Luteitalea sp. TBR-22: one gene and its partner. The protein of the gene in region 2 interacts with the protein of the main gene of each other region in a pairwise test. Links are inferred from orthologs where the notes say so. Each region holds a gene or a part of one and is shown on either strand. Other genes may lie near its edges. The genes, in order: clpS and dps.

The links.
Region 1: the proteins of dps (region 2) and clpS interact in binary tests that used the Escherichia coli proteins (3 or more experiments, as listed by UniProt). The link is inferred for Luteitalea sp. TBR-22 from one-to-one orthologs.

What each region holds. Positions count from the first base shown.
Region 1 is NZ_AP024452.1:333,354-342,587, forward strand. What follows is about bases 3,200-5,904. They hold clpS (ATP-dependent Clp protease adapter ClpS), read right to left. Parts: upstream 4,857-5,904; coding sequence 4,542-4,856; downstream 3,200-4,541. Other genes in these bases: clpA (ATP-dependent Clp protease ATP-binding subunit ClpA), read right to left, coding at 3,200-4,536; TBR22_RS01465 (MBL fold metallo-hydrolase), read left to right, coding at 5,173-5,904. Outside these bases: TBR22_RS01445 (hypothetical protein), read right to left, coding at 335-1,354; TBR22_RS01450 (nucleotide exchange factor GrpE), read right to left, coding at 1,418-2,008; more of clpA, read right to left, coding at 2,116-3,199; more of TBR22_RS01465, read left to right, coding at 5,905-6,090; TBR22_RS01470 (PQQ-binding-like beta-propeller repeat protein), read left to right, coding at 6,276-8,333; TBR22_RS01475 (amidohydrolase/deacetylase family metallohydrolase), read left to right, coding at 8,429-9,234. UniProt on the Escherichia coli protein: Involved in the modulation of the specificity of the ClpAP-mediated ATP-dependent protein degradation.
Region 2 is NZ_AP024452.1:932,416-941,888, forward strand. The notes cover bases 3,290-6,233. They hold dps (DNA starvation/stationary phase protection protein Dps), read right to left. Parts: upstream 5,045-6,233; coding sequence 4,535-5,044; downstream 3,290-4,534. Other genes in these bases: TBR22_RS03845 (heparan-alpha-glucosaminide N-acetyltransferase domain-containing protein), read left to right, coding at 3,290-3,419; TBR22_RS03850 (ComEC/Rec2 family competence protein), read left to right, coding at 3,478-4,500; TBR22_RS03860 (M14 family zinc carboxypeptidase), read right to left, coding at 5,113-6,233. In the rest of the region: TBR22_RS03830 (ferrous iron transporter B), read right to left, coding at 1-1,384; TBR22_RS03835 (FeoA family protein), read right to left, coding at 1,386-1,676; TBR22_RS03840 (OsmC family protein), read left to right, coding at 1,904-2,314; more of TBR22_RS03845, read left to right, coding at 2,307-3,289; more of TBR22_RS03860, read right to left, coding at 6,234-7,902; TBR22_RS03865 (LamB/YcsF family protein), read left to right, coding at 8,636-9,409; TBR22_RS03870 (sulfite exporter TauE/SafE family protein), read left to right, coding at 9,406-9,473.

The DNA of each region.
Region 1 (9,234 bases), 600 kb from region 2 along the record:
CTGGAGGGTCACGGGTGTCCCCGCACCTGCCGACCCTCCTTGCTGCGGTTCACTTGCCTGCGGGGCATCGCTCGACGGCTCACGGGGGGCGCGGGCCCTGCCTCGTCAATCGCTTACATCCCACGAAAGCGGCTTACGTGTCGGGTAAGGGCGGGCGCCGCACGGATCACGGAACACGGGTGATCTCGCCCGCACGGATCGGCACGGTGCTTGCTGTTGATGTGGGTGGTTCAAGGGATCGGCGGGCTGGCGATCTTGGCGGTGGGTTGGGCAGCCGGCAGCCAGGCCAGTCCGTCGATTTCCTTGCGCCTTCGGCCTTGCGACGCGCTCGCGCTCATGGCGCGGTCATGCGGGCCGTCACCGCCAGGGCGATGGTATCGACCGCGTCCATGAACTCCCCCATCTCCACGTAGCGGTCCTCGTCGAGGCGGCCTGCCAGGTCACCGAACCACGCCGCCCAGCGCTCCAGCACGAGGAACACCTCACCGTGGGCCACCGCGAGGCGGACGCTGCGCCCCTGCTCGCGCAAGGCGTTCAGGACCCCGATCACGTCGGGAGTCAGCACGAGCGCGGCGACGGCGGCCGAATCGGTCGTCGCCACGTAGTCGTCGTGCAGCCATGCCGGGGGCGCGCTGCCCGGCACGCGCGACAGCATCGCCGGGGTCACGTCCTTGTGGCCGGGTAGCGGCTCGAGCCCGAGCTGATCGGTATCGCGTCGGCCGACGCGCACGTGCCCCGGCACCTGCACCGGCATGGTCGCAATCGCCACGACACCCCGGACCACGGAGATGCGCGTCGTGTCGCCGTCCCGCTGGGTGGTGACCTCGGCGGCGTCGACGCGCGCCATCTGCACGCGGATGCCTCCGGTGGACCACTTCACGAGGTGACGACAGCCGTACTCGTTGGCGCCGGGGACGAGCGCGGACCGGCGGATCCAGCCGCGATCGACGGCCGCGCCCTTCTTGTACGAGGCCCGGGGACGGAGGGTCGCGAACACGCGCGGCAGCACGTCGCGCTCGAAGGTGTCGGCCGACGCCTTGAAACGGGCGGCGCGGCCGCCATCCAGCCAGTGCGCGGCGCGTCGCACGCCGAGCACGAGCAGCACCGCCAGGCCGACGACCTGCCAGCTCGCCGGGTCGCCCCACCAGGTGTCCGGCCACGGGTGACGCACCAGCAGCGCGATCGCCGTGCCCCAGCCCACCAGGCCGAGGACCAGGCCCGGCATCATGCCGGCCATCAGCGATGCCTGTTCGCTCGAGAGCGCCTCGATCGCCGGGCGCAGGGCGCGCGCGTACTCGGCGCGCAGGTGGGCGCGCCGCGCCTCGCGTGCTGCCTGATCCGGCGTGCTGGTCACGCCCGCAGCGTACACGAGACGGAAAGGCCGGCCCGGCTCCGACGCGTGTCTGGCCGGGACGTCCTAGTGGTCGGAGGCGACCGCGACCGCGGCGGGACGCAACACGTCCTCGCCGATCAGGTAGCCGGGTGCGGCCACGCCGGCCACGATGCCCTCCCCGAACTGCGGGGTGACCGGCACGGTGGTGATCGCCTCGTGTCGCTCGGGATCGAACGGCTCGCCGATCGGCTCGATGCGGCTGATGCCGTAGCCGGCCAGCTTGTGGAGGAACTGCTGCCGCACCAGCTCGACGCCGGCGACCAGCGCATCGGCGCTGCCGCCGGCGCGGGCCGCGCCGAGCGCGCGATCGAGGTTGTCGACGACCTCGAGAAGGTCGGCGAAGACGGCGCGACGCGACAGCTCGGCGTCGCGCGCCGCGTCCTTGCGGACGCGCAGGCGCATCGCCTCGAACTCGCGCTGCGCCTCGTGCACGGCGTTGACGTACTCCTGCAGCTGCTCGTTCTTCTCGGCGAGCTGCTGCTCGAGTTCCTGGACGTACGTCGGCCTCTCGAAGACGGTCGGACCGTCTTCGGCCTGCGCCGGCGCGTCCTCGGCGACGGTCCGCGCCCACCAGCGACGATCGACGACCTTCACGGGCTCTTGTTGGTCACTCATGGCAAATCGCAGAGTTGCACGATCTCAGAATTTCACCAGCGTCGTTGACGGCCCCGTGGCGGTGGTCATGAAATTGTGGAATTCCTGACTTGTGAAATTTCCAGACGCTACGCATCGATCGTGTCTTTGGCCGCCGGCGCCGGCGTGCTCACGATGTCGAACGTCAGCGCGCCGTCCTTCAGGCCGATCGTCACGCTGCCGCCGTGCTCCAGGCGGCCGAAGAGGATCTCGTCGGTGAGCGGGTCGCGCACCTCGGTCTGGATGACGCGCGCCAGCGGCCGCGCCCCGTAGACCGGGTCGTACCCCTTCCCGGCGAGCCACGCGCGCGCCTCGGGTTCGAGGGTGATGGCGACGCGCCGCTCGGCCAGCTGCGCCTCGAGCTGCAGGACGAACTTCTCGACGATCGTCTCGACGACGGCCGGCGACAGCGCCCCGAAGGTGACCGTGGCGTCGAGGCGGTTGCGGAACTCGGGGCTGAAGATGCGCTCGAGCGCCTGCTTCGCGCGTCCGGCCGCCCCCTTGCCCGACGACGACCCGCTGAAGCCGACCAGCGCCTGGCTCATCTCGCGCGACCCCGCGTTGGACGTCATGATCAGGATCACCTGCCGGAAGTCCGCCTTGCGCCCCGTGTTGTCGGTGAGCGTGGCGTGATCCATCACCTGCAGCAGGATGTTGTAGATGTCGGGGTGTGCCTTCTCGATCTCGTCGAGCAGGAGCACCGCGTACGGGTCCTTGCGAATCGCGTCGACCAGCAGGCCGCCCTGCTCGAAGCCGACGTAGCCCGGGGGCGCGCCGATGAGCCGGGCCACCGCGTGCTTCTCCATGTACTCCGACATGTCGAAGCGCACGAACTGGTTGCCCAGGTGGATGGCGAGCTGCTTGGCCAGCTCGGTCTTGCCGACGCCGGTCGGGCCGGTGAACAGGAAGCAGCCGGCAGGCTTGTCGGGCTGGCCGAGGCCCGCCCGTGCACGCTTGATCGCCCGCGCCACGGCCTTGACCGCGTCGTCCTGGCCGAACACCACGCGCATCAACTGATCCTCGAGCGTCCGCAGCCGTTCCTTGTCGGAGGCGTGGGCCTGCTTGTCGGGGATGCGGGCCATGCGCGCGATGACGCGCTCGATCTCGGGCACGTCGACGACCTGGCGCGGACCCTCGACTGCGCCGTCGGCCGGGGGCGCTGCGGCAGGCAGGCCGGTCGGCGCGCTGCCCGCCGGAGCCTCGGGGGCGGGAACCCGACCCTCCACCGGTGGCGCCTGCCCATCGGCCGAGGCCGGGGCAGAGACGGACAACCGCAGCATTGCGCCAGCCTCGTCGAGCACGTCGATCGCGCTGTCGGGCAGTCGGTAGTCGCGCAGGTGACGGCCGGCGAGCTTGGCGGCCGTCTCGATCGCCCCGTCCGTGTAGGTGACGTGGTGATGGTCCTCGTAGCGACTCCGCAGGCCCTTGAGGATCGTGACGGTCTCCTCGACCGACGGCTCCTCGATCACCACCTTCTGCAACCGGCGAGCGAGGGCGCGGTCCTTCTCGACCTGCTTGAACTCCTCGAAGGTCGTCGCGCCGATCACGCGGATGTCGCCCGCGCTCAGCACCGGCTTGATGAGCGTCGCCAGGTCCATCGTGCCGCCGGTCGTGGCGCCGGCGCCGACGGTGCTGTGCATCTCGTCGATGAACAGAATCGGCTTGGGACGCTTCGCCAGCGCATTGACGACGGCCTTGAAGCGCTCCTCGAAGTCGCCGCGGAAGCGCGTGCCGGCGAGCAGCGCGGTGGCATCCAGCGAGAAGACCTCCGCGTCCTTGAGCACCGAGGGCACGTCGTCCTGCAGCAGGCGCTGCGCCAGGCCCTCGGCCAGCGCCGTCTTGCCGACACCCGGTTCGCCCACGAACATCGGGTTGTTCTTCCGCCGCCGGCAGAGGATCTCCATCGTGCGCTGCACTTCGGCGGTGCGACCCACCAGCGGGTCGAGCGCGCCGGAGCGCGCCTTCACCGTCAGGTTGACGGCGTAGGCGTCCAGCGGCGTGCGCGAGGTGGAGGACCCTTCGTCCCCCTGCCCGGCCGCGGCCGGGCGGTCCTCGCCGACCGGCTCGTCGGGCGCCGGCACCTTGGAGATGCCGTGACTGATGTAGTTGAGGACGTCGAGGCGGGTCACGCCCTGGCCCTCGAGCAACTGCGCCGCGTAGGAGCGGTTCTGCTGGAGCAGGGCGGCCAGCAGGTCGCCGGCCTGCACTTCGCTCTTGCCGGCGCTCTGCACGTGCAGCACGGCGGTCTGCAGGGCGCGCCGGAACGCGAGCGTCTGCTCGGGCTCCTTCTGGGCGCCGCGCGGGAACTGCTCGATGTTCTGCTGCAGGAACTTGTCGAGCTCCGAGCGCAGGCGCGGCAGGTCGGCGCCGCAGGCGGCCAGGATCCGCTCGGCCTCGGTGTCGTGGGCGAGCACGTAGAGGAGATGTTCGAGCGTGAGGTGCGTATGGCGTCGCGAGGTCGCCTCGCGGTAGGCCACGCCTAGCAGCAGCTCGACGGATGCGCTGAACATGGGTCTTACTCCTCTTCCAGGGCCGCCCGCAACGGGAACCCGTTCTGTCGGGCGAGTTCGTGCACCGCCTCCACCTTCGTCTCGGCCACCTCGAAGGTGTACACGCCGCACAGCCCCTTCCCCTGCGTATGCACCTGCATCATGATGCGGAACGCCTCGGCAGGGGTCTTGTGGAACACGGTCTCGAGGACTTCGACGACGAAGTCCATCGTGGTGTAGTCGTCGTTGATCAGCAGGACCTTGAAGCGCGCGGGCTCCTTGGTCTGCTTCTCGGTCCGCTCGAGGACGAGGTCGCCCGATTTCTGTCGTGTGTCGGTCATCGACGTGCTGACCGGCCCACGGGGGCTCCCAGGGGTCCGGATCGCGGCTCGCTGATCTCCGCCACCAGTATACGGACGCTGGGCCCCGGGCCTGCCCGCCATTCGGGCAGGCCGGGCCCAGCGTCCGAATGCCGTGATGCCGGGGATGCCGTGATGCCGGGGATGCCGGGGATGTCGGACCTCGTCGGCCTCGACACGCATTGTCAGCATTCGGTCGCCCGGATGCCGGCAATGTCGAGTGCCGGAGACGTGCGCCAGGCCGACCACCCTCGACATTCTCGGCATTCCGGCATCAGGGCATTGCCATAATTCAGCCATGCAGGTCCTCGCTCACCAACTCCGCTACGCCGACGGCCGGTTCCGGGGCACGTCCGGGGTGATCGCCACGGCCGTCCTGGAGGGCCCCTCCGGCTTCGCCCTCATCGACCCCGGCCCCTCCACCGACCTGGCGGCGCTCGAGGCCGACCTCGCCTCGGGGGGACTCCGCCTCGACGACGTGGAGGCGGTCCTGCTGACGCACATCCACCTCGACCATGCCGGCGCAGCCGGGTCGATCGTGAAGCGGGCGCCCCGCTGCCGGGTGTACGTCCACGAGCGCGGCGCCACGCACATGGCCGCTCCGGACAAGCTCATCGCCAGCGCGACCCAGATCTACGGGGATCAGATGGACGTGCTGTGGGGCGAGTTCGCCGCCGTCCCGGCCGCCAACCTCCAGGTGCTGCGCGGTGACGAGGCGCTGACGATCTGCGGGCATGCGATCGAGGTGGCCTACACGCCCGGCCACGCCCAGCACCACGTGAGCTACCTGCATCGCGCTTCCGGGATTGCGTTCGTGGGCGACACCGGCGGGTGCCGGACGAGCCACATGCAGTCGGTGATGCCGCCGACACCGCCGCCCGACATCGACGTGCCGACCTGGCACCGCAGCGTCGGGCGCATCCTCGACTGGCAGCCGTCGGCGCTCTTCCTCACGCATTTCGGACCGGTGACCGCCGTCGTCGCACACATGGCCGAGCTGCTCGATCGCCTGGAGGTGATGCGCGGCCTCGCCCGTGGGCTGGTCGATGATGCGGCGCTGAGCGAGCAGGAGCGTGAGGCGCGGTTCGTCGAGGAACTGCGACGCGTGTTCCGGCAGCAGCTGAACGACACCGAACTGCGGCGCCTGGAGCTCGGTGTTCCCTTCCCCATGTGCTGGGGCGGACTGGCCCGCGCCATCCGGAAGGGTTTGGCGTAGGGCCGCCACAACTGGCCGTCGTGATTGGGTCATCGACCTTCGTCGAACGCCGCTACGGTGTCGTAGCCGTCGCCCTTGGGCGACGGTCCGTCGTCGTGTGCCAGGCCTCGCTGACTGCCGGCCGCGGCCGGCAGCTACACCTGAGCCCTGAGCCCTGAGCCCTGAGCCTGCACTATGCTGCGCGCATGCCACACATGAGGCCGCTCGCCCTGGCCGGTCTGCTGTCGGCGAGCCTCGCGCCGACGTCGGCCTCCTACCTGACGCAGGCCCGACCACCGGCCGGGGCGGCAGTGTTCGCGGAACGCTGTGCGCCCTGCCACGGCGCCGACGGGCGCGGCGGCGAGCGCGGCCCCGACATCGTCAGCACGCCGGACGCCGCGCGTCGCACGCCCGATGTGATCGCGCGCCTCGTGCGCGAGGGCGTCCCGGGCGGGGGCATGCCTGCCGTGCCACTCGAACCCGACGATGTCCGCGCCGTGGCCAGCCATGTGCGGACGCTGGCCGAGGCGGCACGCGTCGCGCCGACCTGGCCACGCGTGCGCCTGGCCCTGCGGAGCGGCCGAGCGGTCGAGGGGCTCGCGCTGGCCGTCGGCGCGGCCGACCTCACGCTGCTGACCGCGTCGGGCGACCTCGTGCCGGTCGAGCGCGCCGACATCTCGCGGGAGGTCGCGCTCGGTCGGGCGCCGATGCCGACCCTCGCGCCTCGGGCCGACGCTCCGCAGCCCGCGTCGGGGGACTGGCCCACCTACAACGGCGACGTCGGCGGCAACCGGCACTCCCGCCTGGCGCAGGTCACGCCCGCCAACGTCGCCGGGCTGAGGCCGGCCTGGACCTACGCGATTCCGGGCGCTCGCAACCTGCGCACCACGCCCCTGGTGATCGGCGGGGTCATGTACGTCACCGCCCCCAACGAGGTCCACGCCGTCGACGCCGCGACCGGCCGGCAGATCTGGCGGGTGCGCCAACCGCGCACGCCGGGCGTGATTGGCGATGCCGGCGCCGGGGTGAACCGCGGCGTCGCCGTCGCGGGCGATCGCCTCTTCTTCGTGACCGACGACGCGCGGATCGTGGCGCTGCACCGCGGCAACGGACAGGTGCTGTGGGAAACACGGATGGCCGACTTCAAGGCCCACTACGGCGCCACGTCGGCCCCGCTGGTGGTCGGCGGCCTGGCGATCTCGGGCGTGTCGGGCGGCGACGAGGGCGTGCGCGGGTTCGTCGCCGCGTTCGACATCGCCACCGGGCGTGAGGTCTGGCGCACGTGGACGGTGCCGACGCGGGGTGAGCCGGGGTCGGAGACCTGGCAGGGCACGGCACTCGAGCACGGCTGCGCCGCGACCTGGCTGACCGGGTCGTACGACGCCGCCCTGGACCAGGTGCTGTGGACGACCGGCAACCCGTGCCCGGACTACAACGGCGACGAGCGCAAGGGCGACAACCTCTGGTCGGACTCGGTGCTGGCACTCGACCCGCGGACCGGCCAGCGGCGATGGCACTTCCAGTTCACGCCGCACGACCTCAACGACTGGGATGCGGTGCAGACGGTGATCGCCGCCGACCTGCCGTGGGAGGGCGCCACCCGCGCGGTGCTGCTGCAGGCCAATCGCAACGGCTTCTTCTACGTGCTCGATCGCCGCACCGGGCAGTTGCTGCGGGCCACCCCGTTCGTCCGCAACCTCAACTGGGCGACGGGCATCGGCGCCGACGGCCGCCCGCGGCGCCTGCTCGACATGGCCCCGAGCGTGCGCGGCACGACCGTCTGCCCGTCGGTGGAGGGCGCGACCAACTGGATGTCGCCGTCGTTCGACCCGGCCCGCGGCCTGTACTTCGTGCAGGCGCTCGAGCGCTGCAGCGTGTTCACGAAGTCGTCGCGCGGGTTCGAGCCCGGGCAATCGTTCTACGGCGGCACGACGCGTCGCGTGCCTGGCGAGACCGGCGGCAAGGTGCTGCGGGCCATCGAGGTGGCGACGGGCCGCATCGCGTGGGAGCTGCCGCAGGTCGGCGACGGCGACACCTGGGCCGGCGTGCTGTCCACCGCGTCGGGCCTCGTGTTCACGGGCGAGGACGACGGCGCGTTCACGGCCGTCGCCGCGGCCGACGGGCGCCGCCTGTGGCGCTTCGAGGCCAACGCCGACTGGCGCGGGTCGCCGATGACCTACCTGGCCCGCGAGCGCCAGCACATCGCGATCGCCGGCGGCGGCGTCATCTACGCGTTCTCGCTGGGAAGCGCGGCACAGAGGTAGGGCGGGGTGTCCCACCCCGCCGTGAGCGGGGCCATCGGCTGACGGCGCGGTCGGAGACCGCGCCCTACCGCGACCGGACGATCTATGCTCTGCGCATGCGCAGAGCCGTGATGTTTGCCCTCCTGGGGCTGTTCGTATCGCCCCTCGCTGCCCAGGGGCCGGCCGACTACGACTTCCTGATCAAGGGCGGCCGCGTGATCGACCCGCGCAACGGCCTCGACGCCGTGCGCGACGTGGCGATCAAGGACGGGAAGGTCGCGGCGGTCTCGGCCGACATCCCGGCGGCGCGGGCGATGAAGGCCGTCAACGCCAGGGGCCTGCTGGTCACGCCCGGCCTGATCGACCTGCACGTGCACGTCTACCCGGGCGAGAAGCTGCGTGACTACGCGGGCGGTGACTGGAGCATCTTCCCCGACGGCTTCACGCTGCGCAGCTGCGTGACCACCGTCAACGACGCGGGCACCTCGGGCTGGCGCAACTTTCCCGACTTCAAGCGCCGCATCATCGACGAGTCGAAGACGCGCGTCGTCGCCTTCCTCAACATCGTCGGCAACGGCATGGGATCGGGGCCGATCGAGCAGGATGCCGCCGACATGGACGGCGAGGCCACCGCGGCGATGGCGCTGCAGCACAAGGGCGTGATCGTCGGCATCAAGAGCGCGCACTACAACGGCGCCGACTGGAAGCCGTACGAGCAGGCCGTGATCGCCGGCACGAAGGCCAACGTGCCGGTGATGATCGACTTCGGCGGCAACGTCCGTGCCGGACGCACGCTGATGGACCTGTTCATGAAGTACCTGCGGCCGGGCGACATCTTCACGCACATGTACGGCGGCGCGCGGGGCGAGCAGGACGCCACCACGAAGGGACCCAGCGCGGCGATGGTGGCGGGGCGGAAGAA
Region 2 (9,473 bases):
TGATCACGGCGTTGGCCAGCGACGGCCACTTGTAGGTCGGCAGTTCCAGCACCATCGGCCGAGCCTTGCCGCGCAGCCACGTGCGGCCGAACACCATGGCCGTGCCCAGGGCTGCGAGCGCCCCCAGCAGGTAACACGCCGTGAATGCCGCGGCCGCGTACAGGGGATGACGTGGGAACAACAGGCTCGTGAGCAGCACGTACACCGGAAGGCGAGCCGAGCAGCTCATGAGGGGCGCGACGAGGATCGTGGCCAGGCGATCGCGGCGATCCGGGATCAGGCGGGTGGACATGATCCCGGGCAGCGCGCACGCCGACGAGGTCAGCAGCGGCACGAACGCGTGGCCGGGCAGCCCGAACCGGCGCAGCACGCGGTCCATCACGAAGGCGGCCCGCGCCAGGTAGCCGGTGTCCTCCAGCAGGCTGATCAGGAAGAACAGCAGGCAGATCTGCGGCAGGAAGACCACCGTGCCCGCCACGCCGCCGATGATGCCCTGCGACACGAGATCACGCACGGGACCGTCGGGCAGCAGGCCGGAGGCGAAGTCGCCGAGACGCGCGAACGTCGCCTCGATCAGGTCCATCGGGATGGTGGCGAGCGCGAAGAGCGTGTAGAACAGGCCGCCCATCACGACCACGAACACCACGAGTCCGAACACGGGATGCGTGAAGACCCTGTCGAGCCCTTCCGTGAAGGCGTCCCGCGCGTGTGGCGACGAGGGCCGGCCCGCGCTGTAGGACATCACGTCGTCGGCCCACAGCGTCAGGGCCTCGATCGTGGCCCCTCCGGCCGGCACGCCCGCCTCGGCCGGATGATAGGCGTGTGGCTGCGCAAGCGCGCGCGCCAGCTCCGTGCGGACCTCGTCGACGCCGTCGCCGCGCCGGGCAATCATCGGGATCACCGGACAGCCGAGTCGCTCCGAGAGCTTGCGGGCGTCGATCGTCAGGCCCCGGCCCTGCGCGAGGTCGATCATGTTCAGGGCGACCACGACCGGCAGGCGGTAGGCGAGGAGCTCGCCGACGAGCACGAGGTTGCGCGTCAGGTTGCACGCGTCGATCACGACCAGGACGGCGTCGGGCTGGCGGTAGAGCCCCGAGCCGCTGAGCACGTCGCGGGCGATGCGCGTCTCCGGCATGTCGAGCGCGAGCTCGTACAGGCCGGGCAGGTCGATGATGTCGGCCAGCCACTCGCCGGGCAGGGCGGCGCGGCCGACCCGCGACGTGGTGGTGGTGCCGGGGAAGTTGGAGGTCTTGGCCCGTGCCCCGCACAGGCGGTTGAACAGCGTGGTCTTGCCGGTGTTGGGATTGCCGACGAGTGCGATCCGGGCCGGTTCACGCGCGACGACGCGACGCGGGCTTGCCGTTTCCGGCGCGTCGACCGCCATCTCAGCCCTCGTGCGACTCGGGGACCACCATGATGCCGTTGGCCACGGCCTGCGACAGGCCGATGCGCGTGGAGCGCACCTGGACGATGCAGGGCTCGCCAGCCTTGCAGAGGGTCAACTGGCACTCGCGGGTCAGGCCGAGCGCGCGGAGGAGGTCGCACGACGCCGGGTCGAGTTCGGCGGTCGCCTTGAAGCGGGCGATCGCACCATCACGCAGCGAACTCAGCGGGATGGGAGACCCTGCGGGTTGCGCCACGCCCGAAGGCGCGGGGGAGACGGCGTGCTTGGCCATTGGGAGGCGTCCGAGCGTGGCCCATCGGAAGATGGCGACCTGCCCGGTCCGATTTCTGCGTCGATCCTAGCACGGAACTGAGACTGTTTCTCAAGTCGCACGATGTGGTGTCACCACCGGCGGGTCGGGCGCATCCAACTCACAGGCGCCCGGCCGGCTCCTGACTCATACCAACGGCGCGGTTGGAGACCGCGCCCTCCCCCGGTGCCTCCTTTCCGCTACCGCCCATGGCCAAGACACTCGAAGTCAGCCTCACCTGGAACCACGACCAGGTGTTCGACACACATCTCGCGACCGGCTCCGGCCCCGTGCTCGATGGCGATGGCGCCGAGGGGGCATCGCCGACGCAGGCCGTCGCGCTCGCCCTCGGCGCCTGCATGGGCATCGACGTCGTGAGCATCCTCAAGAAGGGACGGCACGACCTGCGGGCACTCCGCGTGAAGGTCACAGGTACGCGGGCCGACGGGCCGCCGTCCTACTTCACCGGCTGGATCCTGCATTACGAGATCACCGGCCCGGTACCCGATGCGGCCATCGAGCGCGCCATCGCGCTGTCGAGGGACACCTACTGCTCGGTGTGGCACAGCCTGCGGCGGGACGCGCCGCTCGAGGTCACGTACACTCGCGTGGATGGCTGAACCGGCCCCGCCAGGGACCCCGCGGCCGTCACGGCACCGAGCCGGCTACATCGACTGGCTCCGCGGCCTGGCGGTCGTCATCATGATCCTCGCGCACGTGGTCGACGCCTGGACGGTGGTCGGCCCGACGCGTCAGTCGCGCCCGTATTTCTGGTTTCTCGTGCTCGCGGGCATGGGCGCGCCCCTCTTCCTCTGGCTGGCCGGCCTCGCCGTGCCGCTCGCGGCGCATGCACGGGTCAGGCGCGGCGCCTCGGTGGCCGAGGCGAGCTGGATGCTGCAGAAGCGCGGGTGGGCGATCTTCGGGCTCGCCCTGCTGTTCCGCCTGCAGGCCTGGCTGTTCAGCGCCGGCGCGACGCTGTACGGCATCCTCAAGGTCGACATCCTCAACGTGATGGGCCTGTCGCTGGTCGCGGCCGGGTGGCTGTGGGGCCGCGCGTCGACTCGGCGAGGTCGGGTGTCGCTGGCCACGGCCGCGACCCTGGCGGTGCTGGTGCTCACGCCGCTGCTGCGCGTCTGGACCTGGCCTGCCCTCATCCCCGACCCCATCGAGGCCTACCTCCGGCCGCCGCCGGCCCGCAGCACCTTCACGCTGTTCCCGTGGGCGGCCTTCGCCCTGGCGGGCCTGGCGCTCGGCGAGTGGCTCGCCACCACGACCGCCGAGGCGCGCGACAGGTTCCACGGCTGGTGCGTCGCGGGCGGGCTCGTGGTGGCGGTGATCGCCTACCAGCTCTCGTTCCGCCCGACGCTGTTGCCCGGCTCGAACTTCTGGACGACATCACCGGCGTTCTTCGCGATCCGGCTCGGCGCGATGACCGCCGTGTTCGGCATGCTGTACTTCGGGCTCGCACCAGGGGGTGTCTGGGCGCGGCTGACGCCGCCGCGCCACTGGAGCCCGATGGAGCTGCTGGGGCGCACCTCGCTGTTCATCTACTGGGTGCACGTCGAGCTGGTCTACGGCGTGCCGTCGATCCGCCTCCACAAGGCCCTGTCGTTCAACGGCGCGCTCGTCGCCTTCGCGCTCTTCACGCTCCTCATGCTGGTGCTGGCCATGGCCAAGTCCCGCTACTGGGACAAGGACGCGCCTTGGATAACGCTTGACGCTTGACGCTTTTAACGACTAACGACTAACGACTAACGCCTGACGCCTGACGGCGAGGAACCCCATGCGAGTTGCCATCTCCCTGTTCTCCTCCCTGCTCGTCGCCGCCACCGCGTCGGCGCAGCCGACGCTCGACATCTATCACGTGGACGTGGAGGGCGGCGCGGCGACGCTCATCGTGTCGCCGGGGCGCGAGTCGGTGCTCGTCGACGCGGGGTGGCCGGGCAACGGTGGGCGCGACGTCGCGCGCATCCGTGCCGCGATGCAGGCCGCCGGGATCTCGCGGATCGACCACATGATCACCACGCACTACCACACCGATCACGTCGGCGGCGTCCCGGCCCTGAAGGCCGCCGTGCCGATCGGGCAGTTCCATGACCACGGCCCCATGAGCCCGCCGTACGCGCAGGACTACGCGAGCAACTACGAGGCGTACGTCGCCGTGGTCAGCGACCGCCACACGCTGAAGCCGGGAGACACGCTGTCGCTGAAGGGCGCCGCTGGTGGGCCGCCCGTGGTGCTGTCGTTCGTCGCCGGGCACGGCGTGGTCCACACCAGGGCCGGCGCGCCTGCCAACGCCGCGTGCGCCACTGTCGCGCCCAAGCCGGAGGACCCGTCGGACAACGCTCGCAGCCTGGGCTTCACGCTCGCCTACGGGGCGTTCGACTTCTTCGACGCCGGCGACCTGACCTGGAACGTCGAGGCAAAGCTCGTGTGTCCGGCCAACACGCTCCCGAAGGTCGACGTCTACCAGGTCACGCACCACGGGCTCGACCAGAGCAACCACCCGCTGGTGCTGCAGGCGCTCGCCCCGACCGTGGCGGTGATGAACAACGGCGCGAAGAAGGGCGGCTCGCCGACGACGGTGCAGGCCCTCAAGGCGCTGCCGTCGCTGCAGGCGCTCTTTCAGTTGCACCGCAACGTGGCGACGGGGCCCGGCGACAACACGACGCCGGAACTCATCGCCAATCTCGACGAGGCCCCCGACGCCGGACACATGGTGAGCATCCACGTCCGCGCCGATGGCCGGTACGAGGTGGTGAACCACCGCACCGGCGACAAGCGGGCGTACGCGTCGAACAGGTAGGGCCCGGTCCCGGGCCGCGTTGCTGCGCCTCCCCCTACGGGCGCGACGCGTGTGCCTCGACGAACCACATGTACTTGTCGATCTCGTGGGCGATTTCCGTGAACAGGTCGGCGGTCACGGCGTCCTCGAGCTCCGTCGCGTCCTCGATCGCCTGTCGGAGCGCGGTCCCGAACCTGGCCAGCGCCGATGAGACGCAGTCCACGTGCGCGTGCCAGTCCTGTGCCTCTGCCGGGTAGGGCGGCAGTGTCGTGCGTTCCACGACGGCCTGCGCCGTGCCGACCGCGATGCCGCCGAGCATGACGGCGCGCTCCGCGATCTCGTCCTTGAACTTCGCGGCAGCCTCCGCCACCTGGTCGAACAGCTCGTGCAGGCCGATGAAATTGGGCCCCTTGACGTTCCAGTGGGCCTGCTTGGCCTGCAGCTCGAGGTCGATGACGTCGGCCAGCCGCGCGTTCAGCAACGCAATCGCCTGCGTGCGTGTCTCGACGTCGAGGCCGTGCTTGGTGGCGGTGAGCGGCACCTCTGCAGTGGTTCGGGTGGTCATGTTCGATTAGACGCGCCACCGCCACGGCATGGCAACCACGACCATGGGATCCACCACTGGCCGCCTGGTCACTGCGCGGCCGTGACCGTCGATGCCTCCTTGGCCTTCTTCGCGGGGACGTCGTTCCAGAACAGGACCGCCGCATTGAAGAGCATCCCGAACTCGCCGTGGTTCTGCCAGCGGTAGCAGGGATTGGTGGCAAAAGCGACGACCCGTCCCTGCCCCATCGGCGTGTCCACGAGGGCCGGACGGCGACGGATCTCCGCCGACCCGCGCATGAGCCCGCTCAGCACGCCTTCGTCGCCACCGGTGAATCGCATCAGGACCTGCTCGGCCACGTCCTCGGTCGGTACCTGCAACAGCGGTCCATTGGCGTACCGCACGGGCAGACGGGTCTTCGCGTAGCCGAAGAAGATCGGGTGCTCCGGTCGCAGCACCTCCACCTCGACGATCGGGCCGGGGGCATAGAAGGCGGCGGTGGGCCGCGTGGCCGTGACGGTGCGTTGGAGCCCGAACTCGGCCGGCATGTACGACGACGCGCCGAGGGTGACGAGGACGCCGCCGTCCTCGACGAACTTCTGCAGTTGGACGACACCCTCGAGGCCCATCCCGCCCGTGATGTCGTCGGACTCACCGTACTGGCCCAGCGTCGGGAACTGCGGATCCTTCCGGTAGGCCAGGGGACCGCCCTTGCGCTCCACGTCGTACACGAGTGACTTGCCCGTCGTCGCCTGGTTGGGCACAAGGATCACGTCGTACGCCTGGCGGAGCGAGCCCTGGCGGACGCGCTCCTTGTAGATCAGGTCGTAAGGGATCCCGAACGTGTCGAAGGCGTGCCGCACCCAGCCGACCTCCTGCGTCCGGCCCCAGGTCGAGAACATCGCCAGCCGTGGCAGGTCGACGGCCACGGTCGCGACGTCCGGCATCGTGGCCAGGCCGGTTGCGGCGAGTCCGAGCGACGTGACGGCGTCGGTCAATGCGGCGCCGGCCGAGGCAGGCACGATGAACGACCCCGCCGGGTACCTCACGTCGCCGACGCTGAAGCCGGCCGACGTGGCGCGCACGTCCACGGTGCGGCCGAGCGCCAGGCGCAGGCGCACCATGTCGTTCGACCCGTGGTGCGGCACCACCCATGCTGCCGGCGCCGCCGGGCCCGACACCGTGCCCTTGCGGGCCAGATCGGTCACGGGTGAGGCCGGTGCCTCGAGGACGGCCTTGTCGGCAATCGGCTTGACGTCCACCTGCAACATCAACCCCATCGTCCAGCCGGTGTCGTCGTAGGTGCGCAGCGAGGGGTCGGGAAAGGTCTGCTTCTCGAGCAGCGTCTTGACGAGCCGTCCATAGGGCTGGTCGCGACGGATCACGTACGAACCCGCCGGGTAGACCGTGTCGGCCACCTTCACGTCAGCCGTCGCCCGCGAGATCTCGATGCCCTGACGCATCAGCAGGAACAGCAGGGTGTCGACGCGCGTCTGGTCGGGCTGGCCTGCCGGCACGATGTAGGCGTACGGCGCCTCCGTCCTGCCGGCCTCGAGGCTGTTGCGGCTCTTCCTGTAGAAGTTCTCGACCAGCACCTCGGGGAAGGCCGATGCGTACTGCAGCGCCGACAGCACGGCGGTCTGCATGTAGTTGGTGTTGTTGCGCATCGACCACGTGACCTCCTTGTACGGTGGCAACGGCCGGTACCACTCCCGACTGGTCTGCCCGGCGCCGCCGTCCGGTGGCGCCACCCGCCGCTTCATCGTCGTCGCGCCGCCGTTGCCGAACGTCTCGTACATGCGGACCAGGCCGTTGTGGTTCGACGACATGAAGGCGAGATAGCCGGGCGACCACATGTCGACGAACCCGTGCGTCCACACGCCGGGCATGCCGTACCTGGTGAGCTGCATCATCTCGAAGTTGGCAAACATCGGCAGCTCGCCGTACACGATCGGGTCGAGGTTCGGGTTCTGCGGCGCCTGGCCCGAGAAGGTGTAGAGGAAGGGCACCGACTCGTGCAGGTCGTGCATCACCGGCGGGTGCGTCTTCAGGTACCACTCGAGGTGGGCGCGCAACGTGACCTGCGAGTAATTGATGTCGCGGTTGTTGTCGTGGAAGATGTACTTCCCCCAGTAGGGAGGCCCGGTGATGCGGTCCTTCTCCTCGGTGATGTCCACCATGTACTTGCGGTACCAGTCGACGTAGCGATCGCGCCCGTCGGGATCGCTGGCCGGCGTGAAGCTGACGATGATGCGGTCGCGGATCTGCCGGATCAGCGGGGTGTCCTCCGCGACCAGCCGGTAGGCGAGTTCCATCAGCATCTCCGGCGGCCCCGTCTCCGCGCTGTGCAGGCCGGCCATCAGGTGATAGATGGGCGGCGTGCTCGCGACCAGCCGGCGCGCCTCGTCCTCCGACAGGCCGCGAGGATCGGCGAGCCGGCCCAGGCTCGCGATGTGCGTGTCGAGCTGCTTCATGGTCGACTCGCTCGCGACGTAGACGACGTTGACCTCGCGGCCTTCATCGGTCCTGCCGATGGTCGTCACGCGGATGCGCGGCGACGCCTTCTCGAGCGCGCGGTAGTACGCGAGCGCGTCGGCGGTCTTGGTGAGCCGCTTCGGCGTGCCGACGTGATAGCCGAGCACGTCCTTCGGCGTGGGGATGCCCTTCACCAGCGGCAGGTGGTCGACCAGGGGGCTCAGGAACTCCGGCCCGGTCGTCCACTCGCGGACGCGCGCCGCGAAGTCGGGATCGGTGGCTGCCGAGGCCGACGAGGTGCGCGTGCGCGTCGCGTCACGCGCGGCCGGTTGCGCATGCGGCACCGCGCCGAGGGGCAGTGCCAGGAGCAGGACGAGGACCCATCGAGGAAGGCGCGCGGACATGCCGCGGATTATGGCCGCAGCCCGGCACCGAGGGAAATGCCGCCCACCAGATTCGTGATCGACACGTCCCTTTTCGTGATCGCCGAGTCGCGCCGCGCCCGTGCCGCCCCGACCACCGCGCGAGATCCCGACGTATCACGCCATTTGCTGGTGTGGCATGCCGGTTGCTCTTGTTCCAGGCGTCGGCGGCTTGTTTGTGGCACGAGGCCACATTGCTGGGGAGCCAGGTCGTCGGCAGCAGGGGTCACGCGGCATCGCGCGGCCTCTGCGTACTTCTCTGGCCCGTCGTGCCGTCAAGGTGCGACGGGCCTTCTCGCGTTTGCAGGAACGTCCTCGGCCCTGGGCCGTACCGTCGGCACGACGTGATCGCCGGGCCACGACCAAAGTTGTCAGTCGAGCCCCACATTCGTGATCGCCGCGGTCGCCTCGCGGTCGGCGATTGGCGATTTCCTTCGACAAAACAAGCCTGATCGCATCGGAGCGCCTTCTGGCATGCCCGTTGCTCCAGTGAAGGCTGTCGGCGGTATGTTTGTGGCACGATGCCACAGTGCTGGGGAGCCATATCGTCGGCAGCAGAGGCCACGCAATTCTGCGCGGCCTCTGCCCGTTCTTCCCTTCGCCCTTCCCTTCTTCCCCCTTCTCCCGTCTCCCCCTCCCGATCCGCGATCCTCGATCCCCGATCGTCGATCCCGGATCCGCGCCCGCCCCTTCTCCTTCCGGTATCGTGTCCTCCGTGCGTCTCGACATGAACGCGGACGTGGGCGAGCACGACGGACCGCCGCTCGAGGACGCCCTGGCCCTGCTGCGCCTGGTCACCTCCGCCAACATCGCCTGCGGAGCGCACGCCGGCGACGACGAGAGCATGAGACTCACGGCGCGTGCCGCGGCGGCTGGCGGCGTGCAGGTCGGCGCGCATCCGTCGTTCCCCGATCGCGAGGGCTTCGGGCGACGGGTGCTGCCGCTGTCGCCGGCGCAGGTCCGTGACGAGGTCGCGCGCCAGGTGCAGCGCCTGGCCGGACTCGCTGCCCTGGAAGGCGTGCCGGTGCGCCACGTGAAGCCCCACGGCGCCCTGTACAACCTCGCGGGGCACGACCGGCGCGTCGCCGAGGCGATCGTGGCGGGCATCGTCGCCGTCGATGCGGCCCTGGCCTTGTACGCGCCCCACGGCACTGCGCTTGCCGACGCCGGCCACGCCGCGGGCCTTCGCGTCGTCGCGGAGGGCTTCCTCGACCGGGCTTACGAAGATGACGGGTCGCTCACGTCCAGGGCGGTGGAGGGCGCAGTGCTGCACGACGCCGACGCGGCCAGCGTGCGGGCGCTCGCGTGGGTGCGCACGGGCCTGGTCACGGCGCGGTCGGGGCAGCTGATCCGGTTGCCGCTCGAGACACTCTGCGTGCACGGCGACACCCCCGGCGCCGCGGCGATGGCGGCCCGCGTCCGTGCGGCGCTGAGGGCGGCCGGCGTCAGAATCGTGCCGGCTCTCGCGCCCTCGGAGGATCGCGCGTGACGCTGCTGCTGGTCGGTACCGTCGCGTTCCTCGCCTCGGCCCTCACCTTCATCTCGGGCTTCGG